Regions from separate parts of the Streptomyces sp. 2A115 genome, predicted to be linked through region 2. Evidence: riboswitches for the same ligand, from Rfam matches in the RefSeq annotation. Region 2 holds a riboswitch; each other region holds the start of a gene.
What was found. Region 2 has a riboswitch for cobalamin ahead of ACTWQR_RS39325 (ribonucleoside-diphosphate reductase subunit alpha). Riboswitches for the same ligand answer to the same signal wherever they lie in the genome.
Positions count from the first base shown of each region.

Region 1: it holds a riboswitch for cobalamin, as region 2 does, so the genes downstream of both, ACTWQR_RS48455 (CbtB domain-containing protein) here and ACTWQR_RS39325 (ribonucleoside-diphosphate reductase subunit alpha) in region 2, are expected to answer to the same signal.
Region 3: it holds a riboswitch for cobalamin, as region 2 does, so the genes downstream of both, ACTWQR_RS33800 (cobalamin biosynthesis protein) here and ACTWQR_RS39325 (ribonucleoside-diphosphate reductase subunit alpha) in region 2, are expected to answer to the same signal.

Region 1 is NZ_JBQQCG010000102.1:13,913-18,742, reverse strand. Features, by position in the region: gene ACTWQR_RS48480 (hypothetical protein) at 1-147, shown strand, start outside; gene ACTWQR_RS48475 (hypothetical protein) at 147-584, shown strand; partial or broken gene ACTWQR_RS48470 (hypothetical protein) at 640-792, opposite strand; gene ACTWQR_RS48465 (acyl-CoA dehydrogenase family protein) at 832-2,022, opposite strand; gene ACTWQR_RS48460 (CbtA family protein) at 2,182-2,949, opposite strand; gene ACTWQR_RS48455 (CbtB domain-containing protein) at 2,978-3,199, opposite strand; cobalamin riboswitch at 3,237-3,378, opposite strand; gene ACTWQR_RS48450 (histidine phosphatase family protein) at 3,509-4,081, shown strand; gene ACTWQR_RS48445 (ferredoxin) at 4,273-4,644, opposite strand.
Region 2 is NZ_JBQQCG010000064.1:39,156-43,985, forward strand. Features, by position in the region: gene mctP (monocarboxylate uptake permease MctP) at 1-1,500, shown strand, start outside; gene ACTWQR_RS39320 (GNAT family N-acetyltransferase) at 1,576-2,082, shown strand; cobalamin riboswitch at 2,146-2,297, shown strand; gene ACTWQR_RS39325 (ribonucleoside-diphosphate reductase subunit alpha) at 2,441-4,830, shown strand, end outside.
Region 3 is NZ_JBQQCG010000048.1:64,358-69,187, forward strand. Features, by position in the region: gene ACTWQR_RS33785 (helix-turn-helix domain-containing protein) at 1-719, shown strand, start outside; gene ACTWQR_RS33790 (hypothetical protein) at 761-1,276, shown strand; gene ACTWQR_RS33795 (DUF397 domain-containing protein) at 1,545-1,766, opposite strand; cobalamin riboswitch at 2,052-2,198, shown strand; gene ACTWQR_RS33800 (cobalamin biosynthesis protein) at 2,321-3,262, shown strand; gene ACTWQR_RS33805 (cobyric acid synthase) at 3,259-4,767, shown strand; gene cobN (cobaltochelatase subunit CobN) at 4,764-4,830, shown strand, end outside.

The DNA.
Region 1 (4,830 bases), on a different contig from region 2:
ACCACGGACGCCGACTTCTTCCGGCTCGGGGACTCCTTCGGCGCCGCCATAGCCGGGGACGGCACGCTCGCCTCGTTGCTGGCCGACGCCCAGAAAAGCACCGTGGACAACCTGCCGGCCAAGGGTCTCAAGGCGAGGAGCGCGTGATGAGCACCGCGATCAGCCGGACGAGGAACGGGACGGAGAAGGCGACACCGGGCGGCCGACGGTCCGCCCGCCCGGACCGGGCGGCATGGGGCTTCCTCCTCCCCTTCGTCGCCCTGTTCCTGTTCACCTTCGTCATTCCGCTCGGCTACGCCGTCCACCAGAGCATGCTCAAGCCGGTCCGCTCCGGTTCGCTGGGCCTGGGTCCGGCCACCGTCGGCTTCGCCGGTCTTGACAACTACTCCCTCGCCCTTCAGCAGTCGGCCTTCCTGGAGAGCTTCGCGCGGGTACTGCTCTTCGGCATCGTGCAGATCCCCGTGATGCTGCTGCTGGCCACCGCGCTGGCGCTGGCGCTCGACACACAACCTGACCTCCGGGGCGGGCGGTCGGCGGGGCGCGCGCGGCCCCCCACCCCGGCGGCAAAGTTCGGCCGACCGTAGCCAAGAGCAAGAGCCCGTCCACCGACAGCGGCCACAACGACGCACTGATGGTGTCCGCCCCGCCCTGCAGTGCGAACTCCCGTTGGTGCACATACGAGGCGTACGCGGCGACCCCGGCAACGACGGAGGGGAGCGCATAGAGGCCGGATCCACGGATCCAGGTCGAAGCCCCGGCTCCCGGCAGGCCCCTCCCGGGCCTCGGGGACATTGCTCATCGACCCCACCGTCCGCCACACCGCCCAACCGACTAACGCCGTACCCGCGGCATCCCAAGGCCGATCCACGAGATGATCTCTCGCTGGATCTCATTGTTCCCGCCGCCGAACGTGAAGATCACGGCCGAGCGGTAGCCGCGCTCCAGTTCGCCGTGGAGCACCGCGCCCGCCGAGCCCTCCTTGAGAACGCCGGGTGTCGCGACGATCTCCATGAGCCAGGCGTACGCGTCTCGGCGGGCCTCGGAGCCGTACACCTTGACCGCGGAGGCGTCCTGCGGGGTGAGGCTGCCCTCCTGGACGGCGTTCACCATCTGCCAGTTGAGGAGTTTCATCGCGTCGAGCTTGGTGTGGGTCTGGGCGAGGCGGCGGCGTACCCAGGGGAGGTCGACGACGCGGCGGCCGTCGGCGAGTTTGGTCTCCATGGCCCAGCGCTGGACGTCGTGCAGGGCCCGGATGGCCATGGTGCCGTGCGCGGCGAGGGTGACGCGCTCGTGGTTGAGCTGATTGGTGATCAGCCGCCAGCCCTTGTTCTCCTCGCCGACCCGGCGGGAGGCGGGGACGCGGATGTTCTCGTAGTAGCTCGCGGTGGTGTCGTGGGAGGCGAGGGTGTTGATGAGGGTGCAGGAGTAGCCGGGGTCGGAGGTCGGCACGAGGAGCATGGTGATGCCCTTGTGCGGCGGGGCCTCCGGGTCGGTACGGACGGCGAGCCAGACCCAGTCGGCGGTGTCGCCGTTGGTCGTCCAGATCTTCTGGCCGTTGACCGTGTAGTGGCCGGTGGCCTCGTCGCCCTCGCGGACCGCGCGGGTCTTGAGCGCGGCCAGGTCCGTGCCCGCGTCCGGCTCGCTGTAGCCGATCGCGAAGTCGATCTCGCCGGAAAGGATCTTCGGCAGGAAGTACGCCTTCTGCTCGTCCGTGCCGAACTGCATGATCGTCGGTCCGACCGTGTTCAGCGCCATCAGCGGTAGCGGTACGCCGGCCTGGGCGGCCTCGTCGAAGAAGATGAACTGTTCCATCGGGCTCAGGCCGCGCCCGCCGTACTCCTTCGGCCAGCCCACGCCGAGCCAGCCGTCGGAGCCGAGTCGGCGGATGGTGTCGCGGTAGAAGCGCTTCTGCGCCGCCGGGTCTCCGTAGCGGGCGTGGACGTTGTCCGGTACCAGCTCGGCGAAGTAGGTGCGCAGTTCGGTGCGCAACTCCTGCTGCTCCGGCGTGTATTCGAGATGCACGGCGCCTCCTGGCTCCCAATGGCCTGCTGCTTCGGCCCGCCCGGACCTGACGGCGCACACCGTAGAACGTGTTGCAGAAATTGGGAATGCCGGTGACGTACGCACCTACGCGAAGGGCCCCCGGACGGTGGTCCGGAGGCCCTTGTGTGAGTGAACGGCTCAGTGCGCGACGGGAGTTGCCCGAGCTTCGGGCGTCTTCCCTTCGGTCCTGGCCGGCTTGGGAGCCAGTACGCGCTCCGCCAGCAGCCCGAAGACCAACCCGAAGGCGGTCCACAGGGTGACCTGGATGGACAGGGCCGCGAGGCGGTACTGCCAGAGCAGGGTGCCTGGGAAGTCCTTCGGGACCTCGTTGAAGGACGGCAGGAACGCGTACGCGAGTCCGACGACGAGGACGAAGAACGCGCCCGCCGCGAGCGTGGCGTTCCAGTTGCCCAGGCTCGGTGCGAGGCGCTTGCCCAGGATCACGGTGGCGACGGCGAGCAGCACGCTCAGCGCCACCATCAGGAAGAACAGGACCGTGCGCTGGTTGAGGGTGTCGGGGTCGCCGACAGCCGGTGGGTTGGCGGGGTACTTCAGGAACGGGACGACGTAGACCGCGATCAGGCCCGCGGTCGACAGCAGCAGGGCGCTCGCGCGCGGCCCGAAGCGGCCGATCCTGCCGAGTGCGAAGCAGTACGCGAGCGCGGCGATGCCGCCGAACGCGACCCCGTAGACGAGTATCCCGGTGGCCAGGCCGCCAGTGGACTGCATCGTGCGGGTCACGAGTTCGGCCCCACCGTGTTCGTGGGAGTGGGACTCCTCGAACGCGATCGCTTCGTCGACGCGCGGTTCGCCGAGGAAGTAGGAGACGACCAGGGCGAGCAGGCCCGCGGCGAGACCCGCGAGCATGCCGCGCACCAGGAGGTTTCTGACGGTGACGGAGTTCATGGAGTTGTCCTGTCGGTTCCTTCCGCCGTCAGTGGCAGGGGAAGCCGAGCAGGTGGCGGGCGTCGTGCACCCACTCGTGCACGCCTTCGCCGGACACCAGGGAGGTGGCGCCCTGTTCGGCGCCGACGAAGTAGAGCAGCACCAGCATCAGGATGCCGAAGAAGACCGCCCAGGGGGCGATCGCGCCGATCGGCAGCTTTGCGGGAACGGCGGGGGTGGTTGCGGTCGGCTGAGCGACGGACTGCGCCATACGGCAGGACCTCCTGGGGAACTCGCGTCCCATCTTGGTGGTGCACAAGACGACGGCCACGGGTCTGACTTGCTCGACCTTCACCGCCCCTGGCAGGGGCGGTTGGTGCGGGGCTTACAGTGGCGCGACCGTGCCGGATTCTCACCGGCTTCCGTCGAACCGTCGTCAATATCGACGAGAAGGTACCGCGAAGCGGAGGCGCGGCCAAGGGCGCATAGGGTGCCGGGTGCGCGCCGGGGTGCCGGTCACATCGTCAATTCCCGGTGTCAGCAAGGGTGTTGAGCACGTGCAAAGCGCGAAAGTGGGCCGATGACCAGCCGAGTGATGTTGATCTCACCAGCGATCAGTGTGGCGCTGCGGGAGGCACGTTTCGACGACGGATGCCCGGTCGACGCGGCCGGGCTGCGGCTCGCGGAGGCGGCCGCGGGCTCGCTGCCCACCGCCGACCGGGCCTCGGTCTCGCCCAGCGTGCGCTGCCGGGAAACGGCCGCGGCACTCGGCCTCGCCCCCCTCCCCGAACCCGAGTTGGCCGGCCTGGATGTGGGCCGCTGGCGCGGGGCGACCCTCGCCGAGGTGAGCGCCGACGAGCCGGAGGCCGTGGCTCGGTGGCTGGCGGATCCCTCGTCCGCCCCGCACGGCGGTGAGTCGGTACGCGATCTGTGCGAGCGCGTCGCGAAGTGGCTGTACACGGCGGCGGATCTCGGCTCGGGCCGGATCGTCGCCGTCGTCGAGCCGGAGATCGTACGCGCCGGGGTGGTACGGGCGCTCGGGGCTCCGGAGTCGGCGTTCTGGCGGGTCGATGTGCCTCCGTTGACCGCGACGGAGTTCAGCGGGCGGGGTGGGCGGTGGAATGTGCGGGTCGGGCAGGCGCTTGCGGGGTGATGTCCCAAGGCTCCGCGGAAGCGAGGTGATATCCGAAAAGCTCTGCGGGAGCGTGCGGCTGGAGAGCCTTGCCGGAGCGTTGGGCCGGAGAGCTTTGCGAGGCCGGAGTCGCCGGGGATCTTGCGGGGAGACCTTGTGTCGTGAGGCTCGGCCCGCCTTCGTTCCCGCCTGCTCGCTCTCGGCCCGCCCCGTCAGCCCAACAGGGTGAGGAACTCGGTGCAGGCCCCTGCGCAATCCCGGCAGGCCTGCGCCGCCTCCTCGGCGTCGGGGCTTCGGTCGAAGACGTGCGCGGTCTCGAGGCAGACGGCGCGGCACCATTCGACCTGGGCGCGCATTCCGGCCTCGCTCTGCACGGTCTGCTCGGCCAGGGCGCGGCAGGTCGCGTCGCAGACTTCCGCGCACAGGATTCCCTTGCGCCGCAGCTCTTGCTGATCATCGGGGCCGTCGAGGTCGGTGAGACTCGCGCGCAGGGCGCACACCCGGGCGCACTCGGTGCACGCCTGCGCGCAGGCGAACCGATCCTCGAGGAAACGGACGAGTTCCTGCTGCTCTGGTGCTGACACATTGTCCGGGTAGCCGGACGCCGTGACGCCAAACCCGGCGATGGGACACGCGCGGTTCCGGAGCGGTGCGATCGCGCCCCCTGCATTGAGCCTGCTGTCCCCTGCCGGCCTCATGCTGCGGCGACCCGACCAGTGCGCTTGGGCCGTGAGGTCCCCCGCGCTCGGGCCGTGAGGTCCCCCACCCAG
Region 2 (4,830 bases):
CTGGGCGGACGGTCGTTCGGCACCTGGGTCACCTGGTTCCTGCTCGGCGGCGACCTCTACACGGCTTACACGTTCGTGGCGGTCCCGGCGGCGATCTACGCGGCGGGCGCGGCCGGCTTCTTCGCCGTCCCGTACACGATCCTCGTCTACCCGCTGATCTTCACCTTCCTGCCGCGGCTGTGGTCGGTGTCGCACAAGCACGGGTACGTGACGACCTCGGACTTCGTGCGCGGCCGCTTCGGCTCGAAGGGCCTGTCGCTGGCCGTCGCCGTGACCGGCATCCTGGCGACGATGCCGTACATCGCACTCCAACTGGTCGGCATCCAGGCCGTTCTTGACGTCATGGGCGTCGGCGGCGGCGAGGACACCAACTGGTTCGTCAAGGACCTGCCGCTGCTCATCGCCTTCGGTGTGCTGGCCGCGTACACGTACTCGTCCGGTCTGCGCGCTCCCGCCCTGATCGCGTTCGTGAAGGACACGCTGATCTACATCGTGATCGCGGTCGCGATCATCTACATCCCGATCAAGCTGGGCGGCTTCGACGAGATCTTCGCGAAGGCGGGCGAGGCGTTCGCCCAGCCCAACCCGGCCACCGGCGCGCCGCGCGGGGCGCTGGCACCGGGAGAGGCTGGCCAGTGGACGTACGCGACCCTGGCCCTCGGCTCGGCGCTCGCCCTGTTCATGTACCCGCACTCGATCACGGCGACGCTGTCCAGCCGCAGCCGTGAGGTGATCCGCCGCAACACGACGATCCTGCCCCTGTACTCGCTGATGCTGGGCCTGCTGGCGCTGCTCGGGTTCATGGCGATCGCGGCCGGGATCAAGGTCGAGAACGGCCAGTTGGCGATCCCGCAGCTCTTCGAGACCATGTTCCCCGACTGGTTCGCGGGCGTGGCCTTCGCGGCGATCGGGATCGGAGCCCTCGTCCCCGCGGCCATCATGTCCATCGCGGCGGCGAACCTCTTCACCCGCAACATCTACAAGGACTTCATCAAGCCCGACGCGACGCCCGCCCAGGAGACCAAGGTCTCCAAGCTGGTCTCGCTCCTGGTGAAGGTGGGCGCGCTCGTCTTCGTCCTGACGATGGACAAGACGGTCGCGATCAACTTCCAGCTGCTGGGCGGCATCTGGATCCTGCAGACCTTCCCGGCCCTGGTCGGCGGCCTCTTCACCCGCTGGCTGCACCGCTGGGCGCTGCTCGCGGGCTGGGCGGTCGGCATGCTGTACGGCACGCTCGCCGCGTACGGTGTGGCCTCCCCGGCGCAGAAGCACTTCGGGGGCTCGTCGAAGGAGATCCCCGGGATCGGGGAGATCGGCTACATCGGCCTGACGGCGTTCGTGCTGAACGTGGTGGTGACGGTCGTGCTCACCTTCGTCCTGAAGGCACTGAAGGCACCCGAGGGCATCGACGAGACGTCTCCGGGCGACTACACGGCGGACGCGGGCGACAAGGGCGTGCAGGTGGAGCTGCCGCCGGCCACGGCGGGCGCCGGGCACTGACATCTGCCGATACGTGACACGGGCCGCCGGAAATCCGGCGGCCCGTTGTCGTGCCCTTCCGGCACACTGCGAAGCATGGACATCGTGATCAGGCAGGCCGAGCCCGAGGAGTACACGGCGCTGGGAGAGATCACCGCGCAGGCCTATCTCGGGGACGGGCTGCTCGACTTCGGGGAGAGCGACGAGTATCTCGGCGAGCTGCGGAACGTGGCGAAACGGGCGGCCGCGGCCGACGTACTGGTGGCCGTGGAGGGCGCCCGGCTCCTCGGCGGTGTGACGTTCGTGCCGTCCGGCGGGCCGATGGCGGACATCGCGCGCCAGGGCGAGGCCGAGATACGGATGCTGGCGGTGGCGAGGGAGGCCCGCGGCCGAGGTGCGGGCGAGACCCTCGTACGCGCCTGCGTCGACCGCGCCCGCGCCACGGACGGCTGCGTACACGTCGTCCTGTCCACCCAGCGCTCCATGCACAGCGCCCACCGCGTCTACGAACGTCTCGGCTTCACCCGCACCCCCGAGCGCGACTGGAACCCCATTCCGCACCTCGACGACGTCACGCTGCTCACCTACGAGTTGACGCTCTGACACCCTCCGAAGTCGACACGACACAACATGTGGGGGGTGCTTCCCGAGCCCGACACAAGATGTATGCTCATGCTCGCTGTCGCCGCAGGGGAATCCGGTGCGAATCCGGAACTGTCCCGCAACGGTGTACTTGTGCGCGTCTGTCCCCAGGGAACCCCCGGAGGAAAGCCGCGTACTCGGTCAGTCCGAGGACCTGCCGACAGCGCGCCCAGGCCGTCCGGTCCGGGCGCCGATGACGTCCGGGCCTCGCGGAGTGGGCCGGTGGACGCGGCGTACCGCTGCGCAGAGCGCGTACTCCCGTGTGCCCCGAATCCCCCTCTCCCCGCAGGCCCCCGTGCCAAGCGAGGGAGAGCCCCACGTGACCATCGCGCCAGCCGATCCGGTCTCAGCTACAGAGACAGGGACAGCGACAGGAGCAGCGACAGCGACGCCGGCCAAAGCCGAGGCCGACGGGCCAGGGACCGCGTTGCTGCGTACCCTGACCGGCCTCACCGCCGACCTCCCCGACGCCGATCCCGGCAAGGTCGCCGCCGCCGCGCTGCGCGGCCGGTCCGCCGCCGCGGACGAGGCGGAGTTGCGCGAGCTGGCCACGGAGGCGGCCGCCGGCCTCATCTCCGAGGACCCGGTGTATTCGAAGCTGGCCGCGCGCCTGCTGACGATCAGCATCGCCGCGGAGGCCGCCTCGCAGGGCGTTCGGTCCTTCTCCGAGTCCGTCGCGGTCGGGCATCGGGAAGGACTGATCGCGGACCGCACCGCCGAGTTCGTACGGATCCACGCGGCCCGCCTCGACGCGCTGATCGACCTCGACGGCGACGACCGCTTCGGCTACTTCGGTCTGCGCACGCTGCACGGCCGGTACCTGCTGCGGCACCCGATCACCCGGTACGTCATCGAGACGCCGCAGTTCTTCATGCTGCGGGTGGCCTCCGGTCTCGCCGAGGACGACACTTCGCGATCCGTCGACGAAGTGGCCGCCCTGTACCGGCTGATGAGCCGCCTCGACTACCTCCCCTCCTCCCCCACGCTCTTCAACTCCGGTACACGGCACCCGCAGATGTCGTCCTGCTACCTCCTCGACTCCCCACTGGACCAGCTGGACTCCATCTACGACCGCTACCACCAGGTGGCCCGCCTCTCGAAGCACGCGGGCGGCATCGGTCTCTCGTACTCCCGTATCCGTTCCCGGGGTTCGCTGATCCGCGGCACGAACGGGCACTCCAATGGCATCGTCCCGTTCCTGAAGACCCTCGACGCCTCGGTCGCCGCCGTGAACCAGGGCGGCCGGCGCAAGGGCGCGGCCGCGGTCTACCTGGAGACCTGGCACTCCGACATCGAGGAGTTCCTTGAGCTGCGCGACAACACCGGAGAGGACGCCCGGCGTACGCACAACCTGAACCTCGCGCACTGGGTCCCGGACGAGTTCATGCGGCGGGTGGACGAGGACCGCGTGTGGTCGCTGTTCTCGCCCTCCGACGTGCCCGAGCTGGTCGACCTGTGGGGCGAGGAGTTCGACGCCGCGTACCGCAAGGCCGAGGAGGCGGGGCTCGCGAAGAAGTCGATCCCGGCCCGCGATCTGTACGGCCGCATGATGCGCACCCTCGCGCAGACCGGCAACGGCTGGATGACCTTCAAGGACGCCGCCAACCGCACGGCCAACCAGACCGCGCTACCCGGTCACACGGTCCACTCCTCCAACCTCTGCACGGAGATCCTGGAGGTCACGGACGACGGGGAGACGGCGGTCTGCAACCTGGGGTCGGTCAACCTCGGCGCCTTCGTGGACGCCGACTCCAAGGACATCGACTGGGAGCGGCTGGACGCCACCGTCCGTACCGCCGTCACGTTCCTCGACCGCGTCGTCGACATCAACTTCTACCCGACCGAGCAGGCGGGCCGCTCCAACGCCAAGTGGCGGCCGGTGGGCCTGGGCGCGATGGGTCTGCAGGACGTCTTCTTCAAGCTGCGGCTGCCGTTCGACTCGCCGGAGGCCCGCGCGCTCTCCACCCGGATCGCGGAGCGCGTCATGCTCGCCGCGTACGAGGCCTCGGCCGACCTGTCCGAGCGCAACGGCCCGCTGCCGGCCTGGGAGAAGACCCGTACGGCCCAGGGTGTGCTGCACCCCGACCACTACGACGTGGAGCTGACCTGGCCGGAGCGCTGGGCGGCGCTGCGGGAGCGGATCGCGGCGACGGGCATGCGCAACTCCCTGCTTCTCGCGATCGCCCCCACCGCGACCATCGCGTCGATCGCGGGCGTCTACGAGTGCATCGAGCCGCAGGTCTCCAACCTCTTCAAGCGCGAGACGCTGTCCGGCGAGTTCCTCCAGGTCAACTCCTACCTGGTGGCCGAGCTGAAGAAGCTCGGCGTGTGGGACGCGCAGACCCGCGAAGCGCTGCGCGAGTCCAACGGCTCGGTGCGGGGCTTCACTTGGGTACCGCAGGACGTCCGCGACCTGTACCGCACGGCGTGGGAGATCCCGCAGCGCGGCCTCATCGACATGGCCGCCGCCCGGACCCCGTTCCTGGACCAGGCCCAGTCCCTGAACCTCTTCCTGGAGACGCCGACCATCGGCAAGCTCTCCTCGATGTACGCGTACGCCTGGAAGTCGGGCCTGAAGACGACGTACTACCTGCGCTCGCGCCCGGCGACGCGCATCGCCCGCGCGGCCCAGGCGCAGCCTGAGAAGACCGTCCCCGTCCAGCAGGTCGCCGATCCCGACGCGGTCGCCTGCTCCCTTGAGAACCCCGA
Region 3 (4,830 bases), on a different contig from region 2:
AGGCCGGGACGGTCAGCATCAGCGTCACCGACCTGCGCGCGCTGCTCCAGCAGTACGACGTCACCGAGGCGCATCTGGTGGCCGAGCTGGAAGAGGCCGCGCGCGGCTCGAAGGGGCTGTCCTGGTGGGCGCCGTACAGCGACATGGTGCGCCCGCAGTTCGCGCAGTACCTGGGCTACGAGAGCGCCGCGACCTCGATCCGCATCTACCATCCGACGCTCATCCCGGCCCTGTTCCAGACCGAGGACTACGCGATGGCACAGGTGGCGCCCCGCTCGACCAACGAGGAGGCCCGGCGGTCGGCGGAACTGCGCACCACCCGGCAGGAGCGGAGCTTCGACGGCGAGCAAGGGCCGGAGGTGGGGATCGTGCTGGACGAGTCGGCGGTCCGGCGGGTCATCGGCGGCCCCGGGGTGATGCGGCGGCAGCTGGAACATCTCAAGACACTGTCCGAGCACCCGCGCGTCACCATGCGGGTGCTGCCCTTCTCGGCGGGCGCGCACTACAGCTTGGTCAGTTCGTTCATCCTGCTCGGTTTCAAGGACGACGACGACCTGCTCTACCTCGAAGGCCCCACCGGCAGCGTGTCCAACCGTGACGACCTGGATCTCACGGCGCGCTACCAGGAGTGCTTCGAGGACATCAGCAACAAGGCGTACGAAGGCGACCGGATGATCGAGCTGATCGACGCGGTCAAGGAGAGTCTCGACAACACCTGACCCCGGGAGGGACGACCCGGGCGAAACAACGGGGAGGGCCCATGGCGGTCTTCGGGTTCCTTGAGTGGTGCAGGGGGCTGCTCGCGGCCCGCTTCGTGGCGGCGGGCGAGCCCTCGGGTGCCCCTCCGGAGACGACCGCCGACCCGGGCGAGGACGGCACTGTTCCCATCGACGACAGCGCGCTCAAGGCGTACGCCATGCAGCGGCGGGAGTGGGCCGAGGCGCTCATCGACGTGGAGAGCGCACGGGTCGATGGCGAAATACGGTTACTTGCGGTCCGTCTGCTGCTGGGCACGGCATGCGGCAGCATCCTCCTGTTCAGCATCGCCGTGTCCGCCCGGATCGCCCCCAGCCTCCGGATGGGCTCCCTGACTCCCCTGACCACAACGGTGTTGGGTGCGCTGGGCGCTGCCGTCGTCACCGCCCTCGCGGCCGGCGTGGGCAAGGTTCTGCGCGGTCGTTCGGAAGTCGCGCGGTCCTCCGCGGTCAGCGGGCCCCAGAGTCCCGCGGGCGAACTGCCGCCAGAGCCCGGTTCAGGGCCCGGAGACGCTCCGTGACCGGAGTGATCCCCCACCAGAGCCCGGCGCCCGCGGCGGCGAGGACGGTCACGCTCACCCAGACGAGAACCCGCGCCTCGGCTCCCGGCACCAGCAGCGCCGCGAGCGCGCCGACCCCCACGGCGAGCACGCCCGCCGACAGGGAGAAAAGCAGTAGCGGAGCGGCCGCCGACAGGGAAGTGCGCGGCGGATGGGCACCTCCCGCACGTGCCGAGACTTCCTTGGCCCTGTCTCCCATGTGGGTCCCTCCCGTCCCTTGGACGGATCTTCAGAAACCGTCCGCTGCCGGGTTCTCAAGCTCAGCCAGCAAACCACACCAAGTGACCCGGCGAAAGACGAGTACCGGGCCTTCGCGTCGCTTCGAATCGCGCACCAGAACGCGCGCCCCCTCTACGGCCACTTCCACACAGTCGCCGGATTCGTCCTTCGAGTAACTACTCCTGGTCCACACCCGTGCCGAAGGCTCCCTGCCGACCACACCGACCTCCACCTCACCAGTCAGCGCACCGACACAGCGTCCTCACCGCGACGACCCGAGCGCCGTGTCCGGCCACTGCCCGAGGCAGCGGAGGCTCGGCCACACCAGGTTCGTCTCCCCGCCACGAAATACCCAATGCCGCTCGTCGGCGCTCTCAGTGTTCGTACTGCCGTTCCTCCAGTCTTCCCCGCTTTCCCGCCCGGAAAGAGCCCAGAAAGCGCCGATTCGGACGACTGACGATATTTCAGCGGTGTGGGGCTCAGCACACCGCAGCTTCGCAGGTCAACAGCAAGTTGACGGTTGTTCGCGGGCCGTGGTGGACTGCCGGGGCCATGTACGACGGCAGGAGAGGAAGCCGGTGCGAATCCGGCGCGGTCCCGCCACTGTTACCGGGGAATCGATCCCCCGGGAGCCAGGAACTCTCGCCGTCGGTCTCGTCGAACCAGGGCGTGGACACCCTGAGTGAGGACATATCGCCATGTGCGGCCGCCTGTTGTGGACCTGTGTGCCCAGTACGAGGGTGCTTCGGACGAGGGATCTGCCTTACGTAACGGCGGGCTGATCCGATGCGTGCCGATCGCGTCTTCGCGTACGGCGCCGCCGCCGGCCTCCTCGGTGACCTGCTGCTCGGCGATCCCCGCCGGGGGCATCCGGTCGCCGCTTTCGGGCGGGCCGCGGGAGCCGTGGAGCGGGTGCTGTGGCGGGACCACCGGGGGTGGGGCGCGCTGCATGCCCTTGTGTGCGTCGGCGGTGCCGTGTCCCTCGCGGGTGCCGCCGCCCATTCCGTACGCACGTCACGTACCGCTTCCATCGCGCTGACCGCGGCCGCCACTTGGGCGGTCGTCGGGGGAACCTCCCTCGGCCGGGAGGCCCGAGCCATCGGCGGGGCGCTCGCCGCCGGGGACATCGAGACGGCCCGGGAGCGGCTGCCTCATCTGTGCGGGCGGGATCCGCAGGCGCTGGACGCCGACGGGATCGCCCGGGCCGTGGTCGAGTCCGTCGCCGAGAACACCTCCGACGCCGTCGTGGGCGCGCTGGTGTGGGGGGCCGTGGGTGGTGTGCCGGGGCTCGTCGGGTTCCGGGCGGTGAACACGCTGGACGCCATGGTCGGGCACAAGTCGGCCAAGTACCGGCGGTACGGGTGGGCTTCGGCGCGGCTCGACGACATCGCGGGGTGGCCGGGGGCACGGCTGACCGCGGTGCTCGCCGCCGCCGCGGGCGGCAGTCCACGGGGGGCCGTACGTGCCTGGCGAGCCGACGCCGCCAAGCATCCGAGCCCCAACGCCGGGCCCGTCGAGGCCTCGTTCGCGGGGGCGCTCGGCGTGCGGCTGGGCGGGACCCTCTCGTACGCGGGAAGGGTCGAGCACCGGCCCGTACTCAATGGTGCGGGGCGGCCTGTTGAGGTCGGGGACATCGAGCGGGCCGTGCGGCTCTCGCGCCGGGTGAGCATGCTCGCCCTGGGCGTGAGTGTCGCGGGGCGCATGCTGCTGAAGCGGGGGGACTCATGAGTGGCGGGCTGCTCGTCGCCGGTACGACGTCCGACGCGGGCAAGAGTGTCGTGACCGCCGGGATCTGCCGGTGGCTGGTGCGCCAGGGCGTGAAGGTGGCGCCCTTCAAGGCGCAGAACATGTCCCTCAATTCGTTCGTCACGCGGGAGGGCGCGGAGATCGGGCGGGCGCAGGCCATGCAGGCACAGGCCGCGCGCGTGGAGCCCACCGCGCTGATGAATCCCGTGCTGCTGAAGCCGGGCAGCGACCGCAGCAGCCAGGTCGTTCTCATGGGAAAGCCCGTGGGCGAGATGACAGCGCGCGGCTACCACGGAGGACGGCAGGAACGGCTCCTCGGGACCGTGCTGGAGTGCCTCGCCGAGTTGCGGGGCACGTATGACGCGGTGATCTGTGAGGGGGCGGGCAGTCCCGCCGAGATCAACCTGCGGCGGACGGACATCGTGAACATGGGGGTCGCCCGGAATGCCCGGCTGCCCGTTCTCGTCGTGGGTGACATCGATCGCGGGGGCGTCTTCGCGTCCTTCTTCGGCACGGTGGCGCTGTTGTCGCGGGAGGACCAGGCGCTCGTCGCCGGGTTCCTCGTGAACAAGTTCCGCGGGGATGTCTCACTGCTGGAGCCCGGCCTCGACATGCTCCGGGATCTCACCGGGCGTCCCTCGTACGGCGTCCTGCCCTTCCGGCACGGCCTCGGTATCGACGAGGAGGACGGGCTGCGGGTCTCGATGCGGGGGGCTGTACGGGAATCCGTCGTGGCTCCGCCCGTCGGCGCGGACGTACTCCGGGTCGCCGTCTGCGCGATCCCCCTGATGTCCAACTTCACCGACGTGGACGCGCTGGCCGCCGAACCGGGCGTCGTCGTGCGGTTCGTGGACAGGGCGGAGGAACTGGCCGACGCCGACCTTGTCGTCATCCCCGGGACCCGGGGGACGGTCAAGGCCCTGGAATGGCTGCGGGAGCGCGGACTCGCGGAGGCCATCGCGCGCAGAGCCGCGGAAGGGCGCCCCGTGCTGGGCATCTGCGGCGGCTTCCAAGTCCTCGGCGAGCACATCGAGGACGAGGTCGAATCCAGAGCGGGTGCCGTCGACGGACTCGGACTCCTCCCCGTACGGGTGCGGTTCGCGCGCGAGAAGACCCTCACCCGACCCGTCGGGGAGGCGCTCGGCGAACCCGTCGAGGGGTACGAGATCCACCACGGGGTCGCCGAAGTCACCGGTGGCACACCCTTCCTGGACGGCTGCCGGGTCGGCGAGGTCTGGGGTACGCACTGGCACGGCTCGCTGGAGTCGGACGGTTTCCGGCGGGCCTTCCTGCGCGAGGTCGCGGCCGCCGCGGGCCGCCGCTTCGTACCGGCCGCCGATACGTCGTTCGCGGCGCTGCGCGAGGAGCAGCTGGACCGGCTCGGCGATCTGATCGAGGAACACGCGGACACGGACGCGCTGTGGCGGCTCATCGAGTCCGGCGCGCCGACAGGACTGCCTTTCATTCCACCGGGAGCGCCCGCATGAGCACAGTGTTGTTGTTGTCGACCGCCGACACGGATCTGCTGGCGGCCCGTGCCTCCGGCGCCG